DNA from 2 places in the Paraburkholderia sp. RAU6.4a genome. Region 2 is predicted to be linked to the other one. Evidence: riboswitches for the same ligand, from Rfam matches in the RefSeq annotation. Region 2 holds a riboswitch; the other holds the start of a gene.
What was found. Region 2 has a riboswitch for thiamine pyrophosphate ahead of OKW40_RS14890 (FAD-dependent oxidoreductase). Riboswitches for the same ligand answer to the same signal wherever they lie in the genome.
Positions count from the first base shown of each region.

Region 1: it holds a riboswitch for thiamine pyrophosphate, as region 2 does, so the genes downstream of both, thiC (phosphomethylpyrimidine synthase ThiC) here and OKW40_RS14890 (FAD-dependent oxidoreductase) in region 2, are expected to answer to the same signal.

Region 1 is NZ_JBNDKQ010000002.1:1,165,516-1,175,740, reverse strand. It holds gene bamC (outer membrane protein assembly factor BamC) at 1-1,093, shown strand, start outside; gene OKW40_RS10095 (DMT family transporter) at 1,264-2,190, opposite strand; partial or broken gene OKW40_RS10090 (L-lactate permease) at 2,481-4,080, opposite strand; gene OKW40_RS10085 (hypothetical protein) at 4,374-4,847, opposite strand; gene OKW40_RS10080 (glycine zipper 2TM domain-containing protein) at 5,093-5,317, opposite strand; gene thiC (phosphomethylpyrimidine synthase ThiC) at 5,463-7,394, opposite strand; TPP riboswitch at 7,483-7,600, opposite strand; gene OKW40_RS10070 (GreA/GreB family elongation factor) at 7,742-8,143, opposite strand; gene OKW40_RS10065 (hypothetical protein) at 8,740-9,198, shown strand; gene OKW40_RS10060 (DUF1223 domain-containing protein) at 9,310-10,173, shown strand; gene OKW40_RS10055 (cytochrome b/b6 domain-containing protein) at 10,222-10,225, shown strand, end outside.
Region 2 is NZ_JBNDKQ010000002.1:2,175,598-2,185,822, forward strand. It holds gene OKW40_RS14845 (STAS domain-containing protein) at 1-215, opposite strand, end outside; gene OKW40_RS14850 (MlaC/ttg2D family ABC transporter substrate-binding protein) at 212-844, opposite strand; gene OKW40_RS14855 (MlaA family lipoprotein) at 959-1,939, opposite strand; gene mlaD (outer membrane lipid asymmetry maintenance protein MlaD) at 1,959-2,489, opposite strand; gene mlaE (lipid asymmetry maintenance ABC transporter permease subunit MlaE) at 2,580-3,347, opposite strand; gene OKW40_RS14870 (ABC transporter ATP-binding protein) at 3,344-4,168, opposite strand; gene thiE (thiamine phosphate synthase) at 4,260-5,363, opposite strand; gene OKW40_RS14880 (thiazole synthase) at 5,360-6,175, opposite strand; gene thiS (sulfur carrier protein ThiS) at 6,283-6,480, opposite strand; gene OKW40_RS14890 (FAD-dependent oxidoreductase) at 6,538-7,674, opposite strand; TPP riboswitch at 7,896-8,019, opposite strand; gene OKW40_RS14895 (ABC transporter ATP-binding protein/permease) at 8,451-10,202, shown strand; gene OKW40_RS14900 (SDR family NAD(P)-dependent oxidoreductase) at 10,199-10,225, shown strand, end outside.

The DNA of each region.
Region 1 (10,225 bases), 1.0 Mb from region 2:
GAACATGATCGACGAGACGGCCGATCAGCGTTCGCTGCCGCCGCAGGGCGGCGAAACCTCGCTGTCCACGCTGAAACAGGTGCAGGCACAGGCGCCGGCCGGCGACGCGGTCGCGGTCGTGCCGCCCGTCCAGGGCATCCACATCCAGCGCGACGGCACCGAGAGCTGGCTCGTGATCGACAACAAAACGCCCGATCAGGCCTGGCCGCAAATCCGCCGCTTCTGGCAGGAGCAGGGCTTCCTGCTCGTCGTCGACCAGCGCGACAAGGGCGTGATGGAAACCGACTGGAACGAAACCCACGCGCAGATCAATGACGGCTTTATCCGCAACACGCTGTCGAAGGCGATGGGCAACAGCTACGTGAGTTCGGAGCGCAACAAGTTCCGCACGCGTCTCGAAGCGGCGCCGAAGGGCGGCACCTATGTGTTCGTCAGCCAGAAAGGCATGCGTGAGGCGATCACCGGTACGAACAACGAGTCGACCCAGTGGCAACCCAAGCCGAACGACCCGGCGCTCGAGCAGGAATACCTGAAGCGCCTGATGGTCTCGCTGGCGCGGGCCGATTCGGGTGGCAACACGGGTGGCATGCAGAACGCCGAGCTGTCGCCCGCGGGCACGCAGATCGCGCCGAACGCGGCGACGGCGGGTGCGAAGTCGGCGACGGCCGCCGTTGTCGCGCAGAACGTCGCGCTCGCGGCGCAACCGCCTATGCCGGACGCGGATTCGGCCAACAACACGTCGGCGCAGCTCTCATCGACCGAACTCACGCTCGGCGAGCCGTATGACCGCGCGTGGCTGCGCGTGGGCCTCGCACTCGATCGCAGCAATTTCACGGTCGACGATCGCGACATGAGCCGCGGCCTCTATTTCGTGCGCTACGTCGATCCGAAGGATATGTCGTCGGCCGAGCAGGGCTTCTGGAGCCAGGTCTTCCACGGCAAGAAGGAGAAGGTCGCCAGGCAGTATCGCGTGAACGTGCGCGCGGTGACGCCGAACCAGACCCGCGTGGCCGTGGTCGACGACAAGGGGCAACTCGACGAAAGCTCGCAGGCCAAGCAGATCATGAGCCTGATGGCCGACCAGCTGCACTGATACGAGAGCCTCGCGGCCGACGCCGCCGGTTCGACGAAACCGCCCGGAGAAATCCGGGCGGTTTTTTTTGACTATGCATTTGACGCGCGAAGGGCCCGCGCGTGAGCCGATGTAACGTGACCGGATCGGCAAGCCGCGACCCGGCGCGGTTGCCGATTGACTCCGTGCGCTCAGGTATCCGCGCGCCGCGTCCCCATCCACGGCAAGCGCTTGACTACGCCGGTCGCCAACGCGGTGCCGACCAGAATCACAGCGCACCCTTCGAGCATGCCGGGCGACACCGTCTCGCCGAGAAACAACGCGCCCCACAGAATGCCGAAGATCGGAATCACGAAGGTCACGGTGATCGCGCGCGTCGGCCCGGCGACCGCGATCAGATGGAAGAACAGCATGTACGCGATGCCGGTACAGGCGACGCCGAGCGCGATCACCGCGCCCCACGCGCGCAGCGAGATCGGCGCGGCGGGCCAGTAGATGACCGCGAGCGGCAGCAGCACGATCGTCGCGCCGATCATCGTGCCGGTCGCGACGGTCAGCGCGTCGACGCCAGTCAGGTGACGCTTCGTGTAGTTGGCGGCGATGCCGTAGAGCAGCGTGGCGCCGAGCGCGGCGCCGGCCGCAAGCGCGACGCTCAGCGGCGAGGCGGCCGAGCCGGCCGGCGCCGCGATCTGATCCCACACGAGCATCAGCACGCCGAGAAAGCCGACCACGAGACCGAGCGTGCGCAGTGCGCTGAGCCGGTCGCGCAGCCACAGGAAGCCGACCAGCGCGCCCCACAGCGGCGCGCACGCATTGATCACCGACGTGACGCCCGCCGACAGTGTCAGCTCGGCATACGCGAACAGGCAGAATGGTGCCGCCGAATTGACGATACCGACCACGAGCAGCGGCACTGCGTGCGTGCGCAACACGGTGGCGGACTGTTGCAGCGGCCGTCGCGCGATCAGCACGATCGCGAGAAAGAGCGCGCCGATGCCGACGCGCAGCGCCATCAGCGGCGCGACGCCGAAGTCGGTCACGCCGACGCGGATGAACAGGAACGATGCGCCCCACAGGGCAGCGAGGATCAGCAGTTGCAGCAGGTTTCTGGTTTTCATTGGAATGGCGCCGCGCGCAGTTGAGTCGGGACGCCAGCTCATCGTAACAGTGCGATCGCGCGAATCGTTTCAGTACGGGATGAAACGGCAAGATCCGGGAGACAGCCGCGTCCGATGAGGTCGATGGTAAGCGCTGCGAGGGCGCGCGCCAAACGAGCAATTCTCGCCGATATGTGAGAAAAATTGCGATCAGGCGGAACGGCAGTGGGATGGGATCGGAAACGGCGCCCGCGATGCGTGGGCGGCCGTCCGAAAGATGTGAATTGCATTGCGCCGTTAATGGCGCGACCTCAATGCGGAATCATCCATTGCAGGACGTTCTGCTGCGCCCAGACGAGCACGCCGAGCAGCACCGTTAGCAGAATCGAATGTTTGAAGGTCTTGGCGAACACGACGCCTTCCTTGCCCTTCAACTCGGTGGTCGCGACGCCGGTCGCGATGTTCTGCGGCGAGATCATCTTGCCCATCACGCCGCCCGACGAGTTGGTCGCCGCCATCAGCACCGGATTCAGATTGAGCTGGTTGGCCGCGACCACCCTGCAGATTGCCGAACAGCGCATTGCCCGACGTATCGCTGCCCGACAGGAACACCGCCACCCAGCCGAGGAACGCCGACACGAGCGGAAACAGCGGCCCGACCGACGCAACGCCGAGACCGAGCGTGTAGGTGAGTCCCGAGTAGTTCATCAGGTAAGCGAGGCCGACGATCGTTGCCACGGTCAGGATCGCGATGCGCGTTTGCACCCACGTATCGGAGATCGCCTTGCCGAACTCGGCGGGCGAGAGCCGTACGACGAACGCCGTGATGAGCGCGGCGACGAGGATCGCGGTACCGGTCGCGAGCGGCTGGAAGTCCCAGACTGCGCCGTACGGCGTGTTGTAGAGCGTGATGAACACGGCCTTGTCGAGACCGGGCCACGACACCTTGATGTCGCCGATCGTGAAGATCCTCGCGATCGTCCAGATGATCACGACGACCGACACGATGATCCACGGATACCAGCCCTGTGCGCCGCCGATCTTGCCGCGCACCTCGCTGATGCGATCGACGTTGATCGCGAATTTCGGATCGACGGCGGGCTTCCAGAGGCGCAGGAACGCAACGGTGAGGATCAGCGAAACCAGCGACGACAGCACGTCGGTCAGGCTGTAGTTGATGAAGTTCGAGACGACGAACTGGGTCAGCGCGAAGCTCAGGCCCGAGACCAGCAGCACCGGCCAGATCCGCAGCATGTGGCGAAAGCCCGCGTACACGGCGATCACATAGAAGGGCAGCAGGACCGCGAAGAAAGGCAATTGCCGCCCGACCATCTTGCCGAGCACATCGGACGGCAGATGCGTGACCGCGCCGAGCACCGTGATCGGCACGCCGAGCGCGCCGAACGCGACCGGCGCGGTGTTGAAGATCAGCGTGAAGGTCAGCGCTTCGAGCGTCGGAAAGCCGAGCATGATCAGCAGCGAGCTCGTGATCGCGACCGGCGTGCCGAAACCCGAAATGCCCTCGAGCAGCGCGCCGAACGAAAAGCCGACCACGACGAGCACGATGCGCCGGTCGTTCGGCAGGTTGTCGATCATCCACAGGCGAAAGGCCTCGAAGCGTCCCGAGCGCTGCGCGATGTTGTACAGCAGGATCGCGGTGAACACGATCCACATCACTGGCCAGATCGCGAACACGACGCCAGCCGCGACCGAGTTGAACGCGAGCCCGACCGGAAACTGCCAGACGAAAATCGCCACGATCAAACCGATGATCAGTCCCGCGAGCGACGCTTGCCACGCGGGCCTGCGCGCCCAGCCGAGCAGCGCGAGCACGGCGATGATCGGCAGCGCGGCGACGATGAACGACGGAAAAAGCGAATTGCCAACCGGAGTGAGTAGTTGATGAAACATCACGTCTCCTTCGTTGTTGTGTAATTCGACGCGGGGATTGCGCATGACGGCGCGTCGCTCTGATTCGGCGGACGCTCGCAAGTGGCCTCGACAAAGCGGCGTCGCCCGATTTAAGCGGGTGCTGCATGAAACCTTCCAAGGATAGAGCGCCTTACCGGCGCGTCAAGCCGGGAAAGTACGGGCGGGGTATGCGCGGTGGAGGGCGATACGCGCGGAAAACGACTCATGAAGAAGCGCGCGCGCCGGCAGTTGAAGTGCCGGCGCGTGCACGCTGCGCGACGAAAGAGGACAGGTCAATGCGAGTGGCCGCCCCCATGACCGCCCCAATGGCCGCCCCAATAACCGCCAATGCCGATCGCAATCGACGGTCCGTAGTAGGCGGGGTAGCCGTAATAAGCGGGATAAGGCGGCGGCGGATAGTAGGCGGGATAAACCGGCGGCGCCGCGTACACAGGCGCGGGAACCGTATAACCGGGCGGCATGTCTTGCGGTGCGACCTGCATTTGCGCCTGGGCTTGAGGCGTCTGTTGTTGATCGGTCGCCGGCGCGGTTTGGTCGGCTGTGGTCGCGGGCGCGGTCGAATAGTACGACGGGTAATAGCCGGCGGGATAGTAGCCGGCGGGGTAATAGCAGCCTGCCAAAAAGAGACTCGAGGCGAGCACGCAAATCGCGGTGGCGGGCCGCGCGAATCTCGCGGAAAAACTGGACGAATCGCGTGGCGTCGAGAGGCGCACCACGCAAAGATGGGTGACGACGCGGGACTTCATGGCGCGCTCCTCGATGAACCGATGCCGCCTTGCGCGACGTCGTTATGAGGAGCTTACGCTCTTGCCGCGGCAGCGCTGTGGCAAAACCGCAACCGCATATTTCAGCCTATTTCCACGCGCGCTGTCGGGACGAGGGCGCACTGCATCCGCCGCCCTCGGCAGTCCGGACCGTGGTCCGAAAAAAATCGTTTGCTGTCCTGTATGAATCGTTAGACGCGTCATCGGACGCAACGCTCACTTGCCGCTCACTTGCCGACCTGGTTACCGATGACGCCGCCTACCGCCGCGCCGCCCAGCGTCGACCAGCCATTGCCGCCGATCGCCGCGCCAGCGGCGCCGCCGACACCCGCGCCGATCGCGGTGTCGCGTGTACGTGGAGACATGTCGCCGCATGCCGCGAGACCCGCGACAAGTGAAAGGGCGGCTGCGACCGTACCAAGACGAGTACCGGGATGACGGATCGATTTCATGATGCTGACTCCGCTCGTTGTTGGAAACAGATGTTTCCTTCTCTCAGCACGCAACGTGCCTGCTCGATGCGGTGGAATAAAAAAGCCCGCCATGCCGGCGGGCTTCGATACTGCCGTGCTGGTTAGCGCGAATCGCGCAACCCGCTCATTGCCGTTGATAAATCTCCGCACCTTGCTTCATGAACTCGATCGACTTTACTTCCATGCCTTTCTTCAGCGCTTCGTCGTCGGTGACGCCTTGTTGCGCGGCGAACTCGCGTACGTCCTGGGTGATCTTCATCGAGCAGAAGTGCGGGCCGCACATCGAGCAGAAATGCGCGACCTTGGCCGAATCCTTCGGCAGCGTTTCGTCGTGGAATTCGCGCGCCTTGTCCGGGTCGAGACCGAGATTGAACTGGTCTTCCCAGCGGAATTCGAAGCGCGCCTTCGACAGCGCGTTGTCGCGCACCTGCGCGCCCGGATGACCCTTCGCGAGATCGGCGGCATGCGCGGCGAGCTTGTACGTGATGATGCCGGTCTTCACGTCGTCCTTGTTCGGCAGACCGAGGTGTTCCTTCGGCGTCACGTAGCACAGCATCGCGGTGCCGAACCAGCCGATCATCGCGGCGCCAATGCCCGACGTGATGTGGTCGTAGCCCGGCGCGATGTCGGTGGTCAGCGGCCCGAGCGTGTAGAACGGCGCCTCGTCGCACCAGTCGAGCTGCAGGTCCATGTTTTCCTTGATCAGCTGCATCGGCACATGGCCCGGACCTTCGATCATCACCTGCACGTCGTGCTTCCACGCGATCTGCGTGAGTTCGCCGAGCGTCTTCAGCTCGCCCAGTTGCGCTTCGTCGTTCGCGTCGTAGATCGAGCCGGGACGCAGGCCGTCGCCGAGCGAGAAGGCCACGTCGTAGGCCTTCATGATTTCGCAGATCTCTTCGAAATGCTCGTACAGGAAGCTTTCCTTGTGATGCGCGAGACACCACTTCGCCATGATCGAGCCGCCGCGCGACACGATGCCGGTCATCCGGTTCGCCGTGAGCGGCACATATTGCAGACGCACGCCCGCGTGGATCGTGAAGTAGTCGACGCCTTGCTCGGCCTGCTCGATCAGCGTGTCGCGGAAGATTTCCCAGGTGAGGTCTTCAGCCTTGCCGTTGACCTTTTCGAGCGCCTGATAGATCGGCACCGTGCCGATCGGCACCGGGCTGTTGCGGATGATCCATTCGCGTGTTTCATGAATGTGCTTGCCGGTCGACAGATCCATCACCGTGTCGCCGCCCCAGCGGATCGCCCACGTCATCTTGTCGACTTCCTCGCCGATCGACGATGTCACCGCCGAGTTGCCGATGTTCGCATTGACCTTCACGAGGAAGTTGCGGCCGATGATCATCGGCTCGCTTTCCGGGTGATTGATGTTGTTCGGGATGATCGCCCGGCCGCGCGCGATTTCCTCGCGCACGAACTCCGCGGTGATTTCGGTGAGGCCGTTCGGACCGAACGCGCTCGCGCCGAATGCCTGGCCGGGGTGCTGACGGCCCATCATCGCGGCGAGCTTCGCGCCGTTCGGGCCGCTCGTCTTCAGGGTCTCGAGGTACTCGGCACGGCGCTGGTTTTCGCGAATCGCGATGTATTCCATTTCCGGCGTGATGAGGCCTTGCTTCGCGTAGTGCATCTGCGTCACGTTCCTGCCGGCGATCGCGCGGCGCGGCGTACGATGCAGTCCCGGAAAACGCAGCTGCGCGGTGGCCGGATCGGCGGCGCGCTCGCGGCTGAAGCTGCTCGACAGACCGGTCAGCGGCTCGGTGTCGCCGCGCTCCTCGATCCACGCCTCGCGCAGTGCGGGCAGACCCGCGCGGATGTCGATCTCCGCGTCCGGGTCGGAGTAGGGGCCCGACGTGTCGTACACGTAGATCGCCGGATTCTTTTCGCCGCCGAAGCTGTCGGGCGTGTCGGCCTGCGAGATTTCGCGCATCGGCACGCGGATGTCGGGGCGCGAGCCGGTCACGTAGACCTTGCGCGAATTCGGCAACGGCGCGACGGCGGCCTCGTCCACGTGGGCTTCGGCGGAAATAAACTTCGGGTTGGCGTTCATGTAAGTCTCCGTACAAAGTGGGGCGGCTAAGCAGGAGACCGAGATGGAAGTAGTCGGAAATCGCGGAGAGATGAGGCCCTTGAGGCTGGAGCGAAATCCGTACGCTTCCCTGCGCTGGCATTATCCAGATCAGGTTCAAAGGGTATTTCTCACCCACGCAACACGGACCTCCAGCTCCGCGCTACGCAGGACCCCCGCGTTAGCAGCGCACACGATACACCGGCCGCCCGCGGTTTGGCAACCTGTCTGAATGACTCAAAAAACTGGTCCGGATGAAACCAGACATCTCCTATGCTTGATTCGAGACCGCATCAGACAGGGCAACTTACAGCGAGGGAACGGCCGCCTTACAGTGAAAAATCGTCGGCGGCTTCAGGCTGATACAGGATTTTGTCGAGCTTGAGCACTTTCTGATCGCCGCTGGGTGGCGTGAAGCGGATGCTCTCGCCGCGGCGCGCGCCGAGCAGCGCGAGGCCTGCCGGCGAGAACACGTTCAGGCGCCCTTGCGCGAAATCGGCGTTGGGCGGATAGACGACGGTCCACGTCATCTGTTCGCCGCTCGCTGCGTCGATCAGCGTCGCTTGCGAGTTCATCGTGACGACGTCGGCGGGGATGTCGTGCGAGTCGACGATTACCGCGCGTTCGAGCACATCGTCGAGCATGTGCTGCAACTTGGCGTCGGTGGCCGCGTATTTCTCGAGGCGCATCACGTCGAGTTCGGTCAGGTAGCAGGTTTTGATCTTCTTCATCATCAGGACTCCGGATAAGGCGGTCATGGATGGCCGCGTGCAACGACCCATGGGGTGGTCGGCGGATGAGTGGACGAATGGGAGAGAGCCCGGTGCCCGGCGACGCGGCCCTGGGTATTGGCGGGCTGCGTCAGCGAGGGCGCCGGGCGGCGTGAAGCGGGACCGTTCGGGACGTCTCGCCGGGGCCGTGCGACGCGACGCCCGCGCGCGCGCACTCGCCTGCGCGGCATGGGCGCAAGCGGGCGAGAGCACGGAAAGTCGGACGACGCAGAGAAGTCACGGGCAAAACGACCAGGTGTTGGGGAACAGCGATCGAGAGGTGCCGGGCGACAGAGCGTGAGGCCGCGCGGCAGCAGCGAGACGAAAGTTTGATGTTAGCACGCTGTCTCACGCAGCTCCGTTTGCGATGCCGCGCCCGTCGATTGACCGTTTTTGTGCGGTGCGAGAAGAAAGCGGTGTGGTCCGCATTGCGTTCAAGCCAGTCAGAGGATTGCCGTTAAACAAAGTGCAGCGAAGGCCGCACTCCGGCGAAGCGATTCGCGGGATGGCGCGTGAATGGCGCGAGGCGACTCGCGCCGATTGACAAAGAGGTGCACATGAAAGCGGAAAGCAGGCGGTGGCGAACGTTCGGTCGCACAGTCGCGGGGGTGGCATTGCTTGCCGCGCCGCTGGCGGCGCCGGCGGCATCGACGGTGACGGGCGGCGTGATCCGGTTCGTGGGGATGATCGTTGCACCGCCGATGCAGATCAGCGTGGATACGGCGCCCCCTGGCGTCGCCGTCGGTAGCGCGAGCGTGGCGGGTCAGCGCTTCTCGCGCACGGTGACGTTCAGCGCGCCGCCGGGCGTCGTCAGCGGGGCCGATGTCGCGCTCGAAGTGAACGGCGGCACGCAGTCGCGCGATCTGGTGGCGGCGCGGTTCGTCGATGGCACCGGGCGTGTCGCGACGGCCCGCGACGGCCACTACGCGGTCGATCGCGCGGGCGGCGTGCTGTCGCTGAACGCGAAGCGCACCGATATGGACACGCGCGTGACGGTGGTGGTCAGTTACGACTGAGTCGCGGGCGAGCTTTGGCTGGCTCATCCCGCGCCGGAAAAAAATTAAAAGAGGCTTGTCATAACCGGCCGCGCGGCTCGACAAACGTGCAGATTACGATCGGAGCACGTCATGTCGACCGCGCACAATCGCTCGATACTTCAGCGCTTTACGACTTTTTCGACGCCCGCCCTCGGCCTCGCGCTTTTTCTGCTGAGCGGTTCTGGCATCAGTGCGGCCGACGCGGCCGGGCCCCTATGCGCCACGCACAGCCCCGCGCACCGCGTCGCGCTCGTCGAGCTGTACAGCAGCGAGGGCTGCGATAGCTGCCCGCCCGCCGACCGCTGGCTCAGTCAATGGAAAAGCGACGGCGCCGCGCACGGCATCGTGCCGCTCGCGCTGCACGTCGACTACTGGAACAGCCTCGGCTGGACCGACCGCTTTTCCCAGCATCGCTTCACGGAACGTCAGCAAACGCTGACGCGTCTCGCGGGCGCGCACACGGTCTATACGCCGGAAGTGTTCGTCGCGGGCCGCGAGCTGCGCGACTGGTCGCAACGCGACAGTTTCGAGCGCCGCATCGACGAGCTCGTCGCCGAACCCGCCCAGGCGAGCGTCGCACTTGCGCTGAGCCCGCGTGCGCCCGGCGCGTTCGATGTCGATGCGCAGTTCAGCACGACGGCAGCCGCCGCCACGGGTGCGTTGAGCGCCTATCTCGCGATCTACGAGAACGCGCTGACGACGCAGGTCGGCGCGGGCGAAAACCGCGGCGCGACGCTGCATCACGAGCGCGTCGTGCGCGCCTGGTTCGGGCCCGTGCCGCTCGTCTCCGGTCACGCGCGGATTCATCAGGACATCGATGTACACGCTGCGAGCGTCGATGCGCAAGCCGATCCGAGCGCCAACGCCGCCGGCCGCTTCGGCGTGGTCGCGTTCGTCGAAAGCGACGCGAGCGGCGACGTGCTACAAGCGACCGACCTTCCCGCGTGCCGTTGATCGACCTCGCGCGCGCCGCATTCACTACCGCTGTTCGAGGAGAGCCCCATGT
Region 2 (10,225 bases):
TCGAACTTGCCGCCGCGCGCCGCCGCGGCCCGCACCCACGCGAGCAGGACGGCGAGCGCCGACGAATCGAATTGCGTGAGCGGCGCGCAATCGACGCCGCCCGCACCCGCCGCGATGCGTTGCAGACCCGCTGCGAGCGCGGCCTTCGCGCTCTCGTGGGTCAGCGTCGTGCCGCTGTCGAAGCGGTTCGCCACCGGGTTCAGCACGTCGCTCACGACTGCTTGCCCGCGGCGAGTTGCTGATTGCGCTGCGTGAGGAACTGGATCAGTCCGTCCACGCCCTTCTGCTGGATCTGCTCGTTGAACTGCTGCTGATACGCCTGGATCAGCCACGCGCCGAGCACGTTGATGTCATACACGCGCCAGCCCTGCGCCGTCTTGTACAGGCGGTAGTCGAGTTCGATCGGCTGGCCGTTGTTCATCACGACCGAGCGCACCACCGTGTCGGTGTCGTCCGGATTCATGCGGAACGGCTTGTACTGGATCTGCTGGTCGCGCACCTGCGCGAGCGCGCCCGCGTACGTGCGGATCAGCAGCATCTTGAACTGCTCGACCACCTGGTTCTGCTGTTCGGGCGTCGCGGTGCGCCAGTTACGGCCCATCGCGAGCTGGGTGGTGCGGCGGAAATCGGTGTACGGCAGGATCTTTTCGTTGACGAGCGCCGTGATGTGCGTGATGTCGCCCTGCTGGATCGACTTGTCGCCCCGAATCGCGTCCATCACCTGCTGGGTGACGGTCTTGATCAGCGCGTCGGGCGAGCTGGTGTCGACGGTTTGCGCCGATGCGCCCGCGCTGATGAACGAAAACAACGCGGCAAACAACGGAATCAGGAAGAATTTTTTCATATCGAGCTTTGCCTCAAAAATAATGCAACAGTTTGAATCGACCTTATCACGCGAGTTCGACGGCAATCCATGCGCAAACTGCGAGAGTCGTATCGATCTGTTACGGCTGCACGTTCAATGCAATCTTAAGGACGGGAAGTTGAAGCGCGTGGGCGGCACCAACTGACCGGCCGGAACTTGCGTCTCCGGGCCGCCTTTCAGGTCGAGAGGCGGTGTTTCGGCGCCCGACGCGGCCTCCGGTGCCGACGCGCCTTGCGGCGTGCCCACGGCCGCGCCGGATGCGGGAGCCGGCTTGGCCGGCACACCTGCCGCGCCCGTCTCGCCTTCGTCGTACTTCGGCAGCGGCGCTTCCTCGTCGTAGCTCGGCAGTTCCTGCGGCCGCCGGCGGTTATCCGACAACAGATACTGCCGGCGCTGCAGATACGCGTTACGCACGAACGAGTATTTGTCGAGCGCCGCGCCTTCCAGCAGGTTGCTCGCTCCGAGCAGGTTCGCGCGCGTGTTGACGATGTTCAGGCCATACAGCGCCCAGCTCAGTCCCGGCGGGTCGACGTAGCTGATCGGGTTCACGTAGTAGTTGCCGAGCGAGCCGACCGCATCGCGCACCGTGCTCGGCCCGAACAGCGGCAGCACCAGATAGGGGCCCGCCGGCACGCCGTAGTGGCCGAGCGTCAGACCGAGGTCGTTGTCGTGCTTCGGGAGCTTCGCGAGCGTCGCGACGTCGAACAGGCCGCCGACGCCGAACAACGTGTTGATCACGATCCGCATGATGTCGGACACGCCGTCGGCGATGCGCAGCTGCAGCAGGTTGTTCGCCGCGATATAGACGTCGCCGATGTTCGAGAAAAAGTTCGTCACGCTGTCGCGAACCGGCTGCGGCGTGACCCGAACGTAGCCCTGCGCAACCGGCTTCAGCGCGTACTGGTCGATCTTGTCGTTGACGGTGAAGATCGTACGGTTCAGCCCTTCGAACGGGTCGCCCTTGGTAGGCGTCTGTACGGTCGTGCAACCGGCGAGCAGCGCAGCCGCCACGGCGACCTTGCCGAACTGTAGGACGCGCGCGCCGCGGCGCGCGGTCTGCAGTGTCGTCTGCATCTAATTCTCCTTGTTGGCCTTACTGGCCGGCAGCGCCGGAGGCCGGCGCGCCCGGCGCCGGTGCAGGGGCGGATGCGGCGGGCTTCGCCGCGCCGGAATCCGCGGCCTTGCTATACAGGAACTGGCCGATCAGGTTTTCCAGCACGATCGCCGATTGCGTCATCGAGATCGTATCGCCGGCCTTCAGCATTTCCGAGTCGCCCCCCGGCTCGAGCCCGATGTACTGCTCGCCGAGCAGACCCGAGGTCAGGATCTTCGCCGAAGTGTCCCTCGGAAACTGATATTGCTTGTCGATATCGATCGTGACGAGCGCCTGGTAGGTGTTGCTGTCGAAGCCGATCGACGCGACCCGGCCGACCGTCACGCCGGCACTCTTCACCGGCGCGCGTGGCTTCAGCCCGCCGATGTTGTCGAACTTCAGCTTGACCGGGTAGGTTGCCTGGAACGACAACGAGCTCATATTGCCGGCCTTCAGTGCAAGAAACAGCAACGCCACGAAACCCAGCACCACGAACAGGCCGACCCAGAAGTCGAGAACATTCTTTTTCATCGTCATCCCAAAGTGAATCCGCCGCGCCGCCGCCACCTCCCGCCGTGCGCGGCGCACATGCACCGCCGGCAGCCGGCATGCTGCGCGGTCTTAGCTGAACATTAGTGCGGTCAGCAGGAAATCGAGCCCGAGCACCGCGAGCGACGCGTACACGACCGTGCGGGTCGTCGCGCGCGACACGCCTTCCGGCGTCGGCTTCGCCTCGTAGCCCTGAAACAGCGCGACGAAGGTCACCGCGAGGCCGAACACCACACTCTTGACGACCCCGGCGCCGACATCGCGCCACACGTCGACGCCGCTTTGCATCTGCGACCAGAACGCGCCGGCATCGACGCCGATCAGCAGCACGCCCACCACGTAACCGCCCAGAACGCCGACCGCGCTGAAGATCGCGGCGAGGATCGGCATCGACACGATGCCGGCCCACAGGCGCGGCGCGATCACGACCTTGACCGGATCGACGGCCATCATTTCCATCGCGGTGAGCTGCTCGCCCGCCTTCATCAGGCCGATTTCGGCGGTCAGCGACGTGCCCGCGCGCCCGGCGAACAGCAGCGCGGTCACGACCGGCCCGAGCTCGCGCACGAGCGACAGCGCGACCAGCAACCCGAGCGCCTGCTCGGAGCCATAACGGTTCAGCGTGTAATAGCCCTGCAGCCCGAGCACGAAGCCGACGAACAGCCCCGACACCGCGATGATCACGAGCGAATAATTACCGACGAAGTGGATCTGCTTCGTGACAAGACGCGGGCGGCGCAGCAGCGGGAAAAATTCGAGCACGAGCCGCAGAAAGAAGCGCGTCGCGTAGCCGGCGGTGCCGAGCCCGGTGATGACCGAGCGCCCGATCGTACTGATCATGACTGGCCTCCGCCGATGCCGAAGTCCGCCTCGAGCGGCGTCTGCGCCGGATAGTGGAATCTGAACGGGCCGTCCGGCGCGCCGTCGATGAACTGCCGCACGGTCGGATCGGTCGACGCGCGCAGTTCGTCGGGCGTGCCCTCGGCGAGCACACCGCCGTTGGACAGGAAGTACACGTAGTCGGCGATCGCGAATGATTCCGGCACGTCATGCGTGACGAGAATCGACGTGGCGCCGAGCGCCCGGTTCAGCGTGCGGATCAGGTTCGCGGTGATGCCGAGCGAGATCGGGTCGAGACCGGCGAACGGCTCGTCGTACATCATCAGTTCGGGGTCGAGCGCGATTGCGCGCGCGAGCGCCACGCGCCGCGCCATGCCGCCGGAAATCTCGGACGGCAGCAGGTCGCGCGCGCCGCGCAGACCGACCGCGTTGAGCTTCATCAGCACGAGGTCGCGCAGCAGTTCTTCGGGGAGATCGGTATGCTCGCGAAGCGAGAAGGCGACGTTTTCGAACACCGACATGTCGGTGAACAGCGCGCCGAACTGGAACAGCATGCCCATCTTGCGGCGCAGCGCGTAAAGGCCTTCGCGCGTCTGCTCGCCGATGTCCTCGCCATGGAACAGCACCTGGCCGCGCTGGGCGCGCACGAGGCCGCCGATCAGCCGCAGCACCGTGGTCTTGCCGCAACCCGAGCCGCCCATGACCGCGACGACCTGACCGCGACGAAAGCGCAGATTCAGATTCGACAGGACGAGCCGGTCGCCGTAACCGAAGTCGACGTCGCGCAGCTCGAGTAAGGTCTCGGGATAGGAAGGCACCAAACTGACAATCCTTTTACAGGGAAGGCCGAATTATAGGGCCATCGTGCAAAAGCTGCCGTGAGGTGCCCCGTTCCTTGACTATGCCTGACGATTATTGCGTAAACGTGTGTTGCAGTGCAGAAACGGCGGCGGCCGGGTCGGCCGCTTCCGTCACCGCGCGCACCACGGCCGCGCAGCCGACACCGGTCGCGAGCACGTCCGGCAGCACCTGCAGATCGATCCCGCCGATCGCGACGAGCGGCACCACGCCGTCGAGCAGCCGCACATAGCGTGCGAGGCGGCGCAAGCCCTGCGGCGCGGTCGGCATGACCTTGGTCGTGGTCGGGAACACGGCGCCCAATGCAATGTAGCTCGGCCGGAAATGCAGCGCCTTCAGCATCTCGTAGAAGCCATGAGTGGACAGGCCCAGGCGGATGCCCGCGTCGGCCAGCGCGGACAGATCCGCGGTATGCACGTCTTCCTGGCCGAGGTGCACGCCGTATGCGCCCGCCTCGAGCGCCGCCAGCCAGTGATCGTTGATGAACACCTGCGCGTCGTGCGCGCGGCCGGCCGCCACGCAGCGCGCGATTTCGCCCTTCAGCTCGTCGGCGGGTTGGGCCGACTTGCGGCGCAACTGCACCGTCTTCACGCCGAAGCCGACCACCCGTTCGACCCAGTCCGCGGTCGGCAACACCGGATACAGGCCGAGCCTTGCCGGGCAGCGCGGGAACGCCTTGGCGGGTGCCGCCGGCAGGTCGGTAAGGCGCGGAAAGCGAGCGAGGTCGGCCGGGAAAGCATCGTCGGCGCGGGTCTCGTCGCCATCGCGCCACGCGAGCGCAAGCACCAGCGCGTCGTGCGGATCGAAACCGCAGTCGAGGAACGCGGCAAGCGCGGGAATCCAGTCTTCCGCCAGATGGCCTTCGAGGCCGTACTTCTCGCCGCCCAGATGCAGCGTCGCGCGGTTTTCCGCGGCGACGATCACGCCCGCACCCCGCGTCAGCCAGCGCGCGATTTGCTCGCCGTGCTGCTGTGCGTCGGCGGTTACGATCAGGTCGCCACCGTTCGGTTCGTCGGGTGCGATCAGGCAGATGCGCCACGGCGCGTGCGTCGGCGGCCAGTCGCCGAGACGTGCGCGGATGCGCTCGGCGGCTTCGATGAGTTCGTCGGCCGTCGGCCAGAACAGATCGCGGTCCTTCAGCGTCAACGACTGAGTCATGCGGCACCTCCATCCTGATGCCAGAACGGCATGCCGATCACCGGCGTGCTCGCGTGCGCGCTCTCGCGCTCGGCCATCGGGCCCGCGAGATACGCTTGCCGACCCGCCTCGACGCCCAGCGCGAACGCGCGCGCCATCGCGTCGGGGTGCGTCGCCTGCGACACGGCCGTGTTCAGCAGCACGCCGTCGAAGCCCCACTCCATCACCTGGGCCGCATGCGACGGCACGCCGAGCCCGGCGTCGACGATCAGCGGCACGTCCGGCAGCCGCTCGCGCAACACGCGCAGCCCGTATGGATTGATCACGCCCTTGCCGGTGCCGATCGGCGCGCCCCACGGCATCAGCGCCTCGCAGCCGGCGTCGAGCAGACGGCGACCGATCACCAGATCTTCGGTGCAGTACGGCAGCACCTTGAAGCCATCCTTGACGAGCCGCGCGGCGGCTTCGATCAGGCCGACCGGGTCGGGCTGCAGTGTGTAGTCGTCGCCGATCAGTTCGAGCTTGATCCACTCGGTCTCGAAGATTTCGCGCGCCATGTGCGCGGTCGTCACCGCTTCACCGACGCTCAGGCAACCCGCCGTGTTCGGCAAGAGCGGCACGCCATGGCGCTTGAGCAGATCGAAGAAGCCGGCTTCGGCGTGGCCCTCGTTCATCTGACGGCGCAGCGCGACCGTCACCATGCCGGGGCGCGCGGCATCGATCGAATCGGACAGCGATTGCAGCGACGGATAGCGCGATGTGCCGAGCAGCACGCGGCTTGCAAAAGTTTGACCGTATAGCGTCAGCGCGTCGGCGGTCTCGTGAGAAGTCATTTGCATCATCCTGGTTTGCCCTCGCGGCTAGAACCGACCGCGTTGCGGCAATGGGTTTTCGGCGACGGTTGTTGCGTTCGGTAAGCGAGAGGCTGGCGCGGTCGCGCTCAGCCGCCCGCGACCGGCTGCACGACGTCGAGCCGGTCGCCCGTTTGCAACGCGCGCGCCGCATGCTGCGCACGCGCGACGAAATCGCCGTTGAGCGCGACCGCGAACGGCGGACGCGCGCCAAAGGCGGCGAGCGCATCGGCGACAGTCGCGCCCTCGGGCAGCGACAACGGCTTCTGATTGATGTGAATGTCCATGGTGTTCGAATACGGTTCAATCGATGGCGCAAGCGGCATCGCGCGGCACGTTGGCCGCTACGCTCGGGCCGGCTCGCGCGCGAAATGCTGCTGGAACAGCTCGCTCCAGCGTGAGTCGCGCCGCCAGCCGGCGAATGCGTCGGCATCACCGACGCGGCCGTCGAGCAGCGCGCTCGCGAAGCGCACGGCTTCGTCGGCGACTTCGGGCGCGATCATGTAGCCGTGCCGGTACAGGCCGTTCACGCGCAGCGTGCGCGCGCCGTCCCACAGCAGCGCGGGGCGATGATCGGGCAAGGTCGGCCGGCACTGCGAATTCAGCTCGAGAATGCGCGCCTCGCCGAAGCCCGGGTGCACCGAAAACGCCGCGCTCAGCAACTCGAGCGCCGAACGCACGCTGACGGGCGACATGTCCTCGCCCTCCACCTCGGTCGCGCCGATCACGTAGAGGCCGTTCTGCTTCGGCGCGATATACAGCGGGTAACGCGGATGCAGTAGCCGCACCGGGCGCGTCAGCTGCAGGTGAGGCGCATGCACGCGCGCAACTTCGCCGCGGATGCCGCGCAGCGTCGGCAGCACCGGCTTCGCGCCGAGCCCGCGGCAATCGATGGTGATGCCGGCCTCGGGCAGCGACGCGTCGTCGATCGGCGTGTTCCAGTGCGTGTCGACGCCGCGCTCGGCAAGCCCGGCCGCGAGCGCGGACAGCACCTGGCGGTTGTCGAGCTGGCCTTCTCGCGGCAGCAGCCAGCCTTGGCTGAAGCGGCCGGCCAACGCGGGTTCGGCGGCGCCGAGCTGCGCGCCCGCCAACGCGACGAAGCCGCCGTCGAGCAACTCGGCCGGCGCGTTCGCACGCACGCGCCGCTCGAATAGCGGCGCCTCGGTGCGATCCGCGTGATGCCAGACGACGAGCGTGCCGTTGCGCTGGAAAAACACCGGCTCCGGCAGTTCGGCAAGCACGCGTGGCCAGCTTTCGAGCGAACTCGCGCCAAGCCGCGTGATCAGCAGCTCGGCGCTCGCGGCCTCTGCCAGCGGCGCGAGCATCGCGGCGGCGACCCACGCGGCAGCCTGCGAACCGGTGGCATCGCCGCGCTCGTAGAGCGCCACGCGATGCCCGTCGCCAGCGAGGCGCCACGCGACCAGGCGGCCGCACAGGCCGCCGCCGAGCACGGCGAAATCGGGTCGGGCGGGACGGTTCATCGCGCGCGCTCCGTTCGACTGCGGCGGGCAAAACCAAGACGGCACGGCTCGCCCGAGGCGGCGTGACGAAGGGAAAAATGCATGTCTGAAGAATAGGCGGTCATCGAGTCCTTTCCGTACGGCCAAAAACGCACGTACCCAGGACGAAACCGGCGGGTGAAGCCGGCCGGTCACGACGTGCACATGTGAGCTGCGCTCGCCGCCCGGCGGGGAATGGAAGACGGTTGCTTCCGGAAACTTCCCGCGCCGGTATTACCCGGATCGGGTGCAAAGGGTCTCTCTCAGCCTCGCCGCCCCGGCATGAAAGTCATGCCGCCTGTGGGCGAAGCACCCCTGTTTCGTCGCAGGTCATTAGACCATAAAAGGCGCGGCGCCCGCAAACCAGCGCTCCATGGTGGCCACCCCAATTTTGATCTGGCACCGTCTATCGAGATGCCGGTGCGAAGCGGCCCGGCGCTCTGGCACAATGCCGTGACCGGTGCTGCAAAAACGCGGCGCGCGCGGCGCTCGTGGCCGCATGCGTGGCGGCGGCACCGCAGCGGATGCCGGCCCCGAAAATTAATTTTCGCTTAAGGGCGTCACGCCAGAATCGGGCGCCCGTCCGGACTCGCGTTCATCGAGCGTGATGGCGCGATGCCCGGCCAGGTATCGCAGACCCGCGGCAGCCACGCCCTCGCAAAGGCGCCTGCTGTTCGCGGGATCGCCCGACATGGGTCAACCAGATTGGACCCGTACGCCGGAATGGCACTTCGGGTCAGCACTTCATCAGGATGCTCATGACACCACATACTTCCGCCAGCCCCGCGCTGCCGCCCGACGAAAAGGTCTCCGCGTGGACCCTGATCAAGCCCTACTGGGTTTCCGAGGAACGAGGCATCGCGTGGGGGCTGCTCGTCACGATCATCGTGATGAACCTGCTCGTCGTCTGGATCAACGTGCGCCTGAATAGCTGGAGCAGGGACTTCTACAACGCGCTGCAGGCGAAGAACGTCCACGACTTCCCGCACCTGCTGATGATCTTTACCGGACTCGCGTTCGGTTTCATCATCCTCGCCGTGTATGGACGCTATCTGCGCCAGATGCTCGGCTTCCGCTGGCGCCAGTGGCTGACCACCCGCTACCTGAACGAGTGGCTCGACGACAGCGCGTTCTACCGCATCGAGCGCGACCGTCTCGCCGACAACCCCGACCAGCGGATCAGCGACGACCTGCAGTCGTTCGCGACCACCACGCTGTCGCTAACGCTCGATCTGCTGTCGACCGTCGTCACGCTCGTGTCGTTCATCACGATCCTGTGGTCGCTCGCGGGCGCGTTGAGCATCTCGCTCGGCGGCATGCCGCTGCAGATCCCCGGCTATATGGTGTGGGCCGCGGCGCTGTATGCGGTGGGCGGCTCGCTCGTCACGCAGAAGGTCGGCCATCCGCTCGTGTCGATCAACTACCAGGCACAGAAAGTCGAGGCCGATTTCCGTTTCGGCTTGATCCGGCTGCGTGAGAACGCCGAGCAGATCGCGTTCTACAACGGCATGGAAACCGAGAAGACGAACGCGCGCACGCTGTTCGGCCGCATCCGCGACAACTGGTGGCAGGTGATGAAGTACACGAAGCGCCTCACCTTCGTGCTGAGCTTCTACGGCCAGATCGCGATCATTTTCCCGATCGTCGTCGCCTCGCCGCGCTACTTCGCGGGCGCGTTCACGTTCGGCGTGCTGATGCAGATTTCGAGCGCGTTCGGCACGGTCAGCGATTCGTTCTCATGGTTCATCAACAGTTATACGAGCCTCGTCGAATGGCGCGCGACCGTGAACCGGTTGCGCGAATTCAAGCGCGTCGTGCATTCGCCGCGTCTGAAGGAATCGGTGTCGCCGGCCACGGAACATGGCGGCATCAATCTGCATTTCGTCGACAGCAACACGCTTACCACCGACAGCCTCCAGCTCGCGCTGCCCAATGGCAACCCACTGTCGCGCATCCGCGATATCGCGATCCGGCCGGGCTCGCGCTGGCTCGTGCGCGGTCCGTCGGGCGCCGGCAAGAGCACGCTGATGCGCGCGCTCGCGGGCCTGTGGCCGTTCGGCGACGGCTCGATCGACGCACCGGTCAACGCGCGCATGATGTTCATCCCGCAGATCAGCTACATGCCGATCGGCACGCTGAAGGCGGCGCTCGCGTATCCGTCGGCGGCGGACACCTATGGCGACGACGAATGCCGCGACGCGCTCATCACCTGCCATCTGTCGGAATACGCGGACCGTCTGCAGGAAACGGCGCACTGGACTCGCGTGCTGTCGCCGGGTGAGCAGCAGCGCTTCGCCGCCGCGCGCGTGCTGCTGCACAAGCCGGACTACCTGTTCCTCGACGAAGCGACCAGCGCGCTCGACGCGGAAAACGAGGCGCGGCTCTATCGGCTGTTCACCGAGCGGTTGCCGAAGGCTGCGATCGTCAGCGTCGCGCATCGCGAATCGCTCGCAGCGTTCCATGACGAAACGCTCGACGTCGAGCGTTCTGTCGAAGCGGTAGCGGCGTGAGCGACGCGAGCGGCGCTCACGTC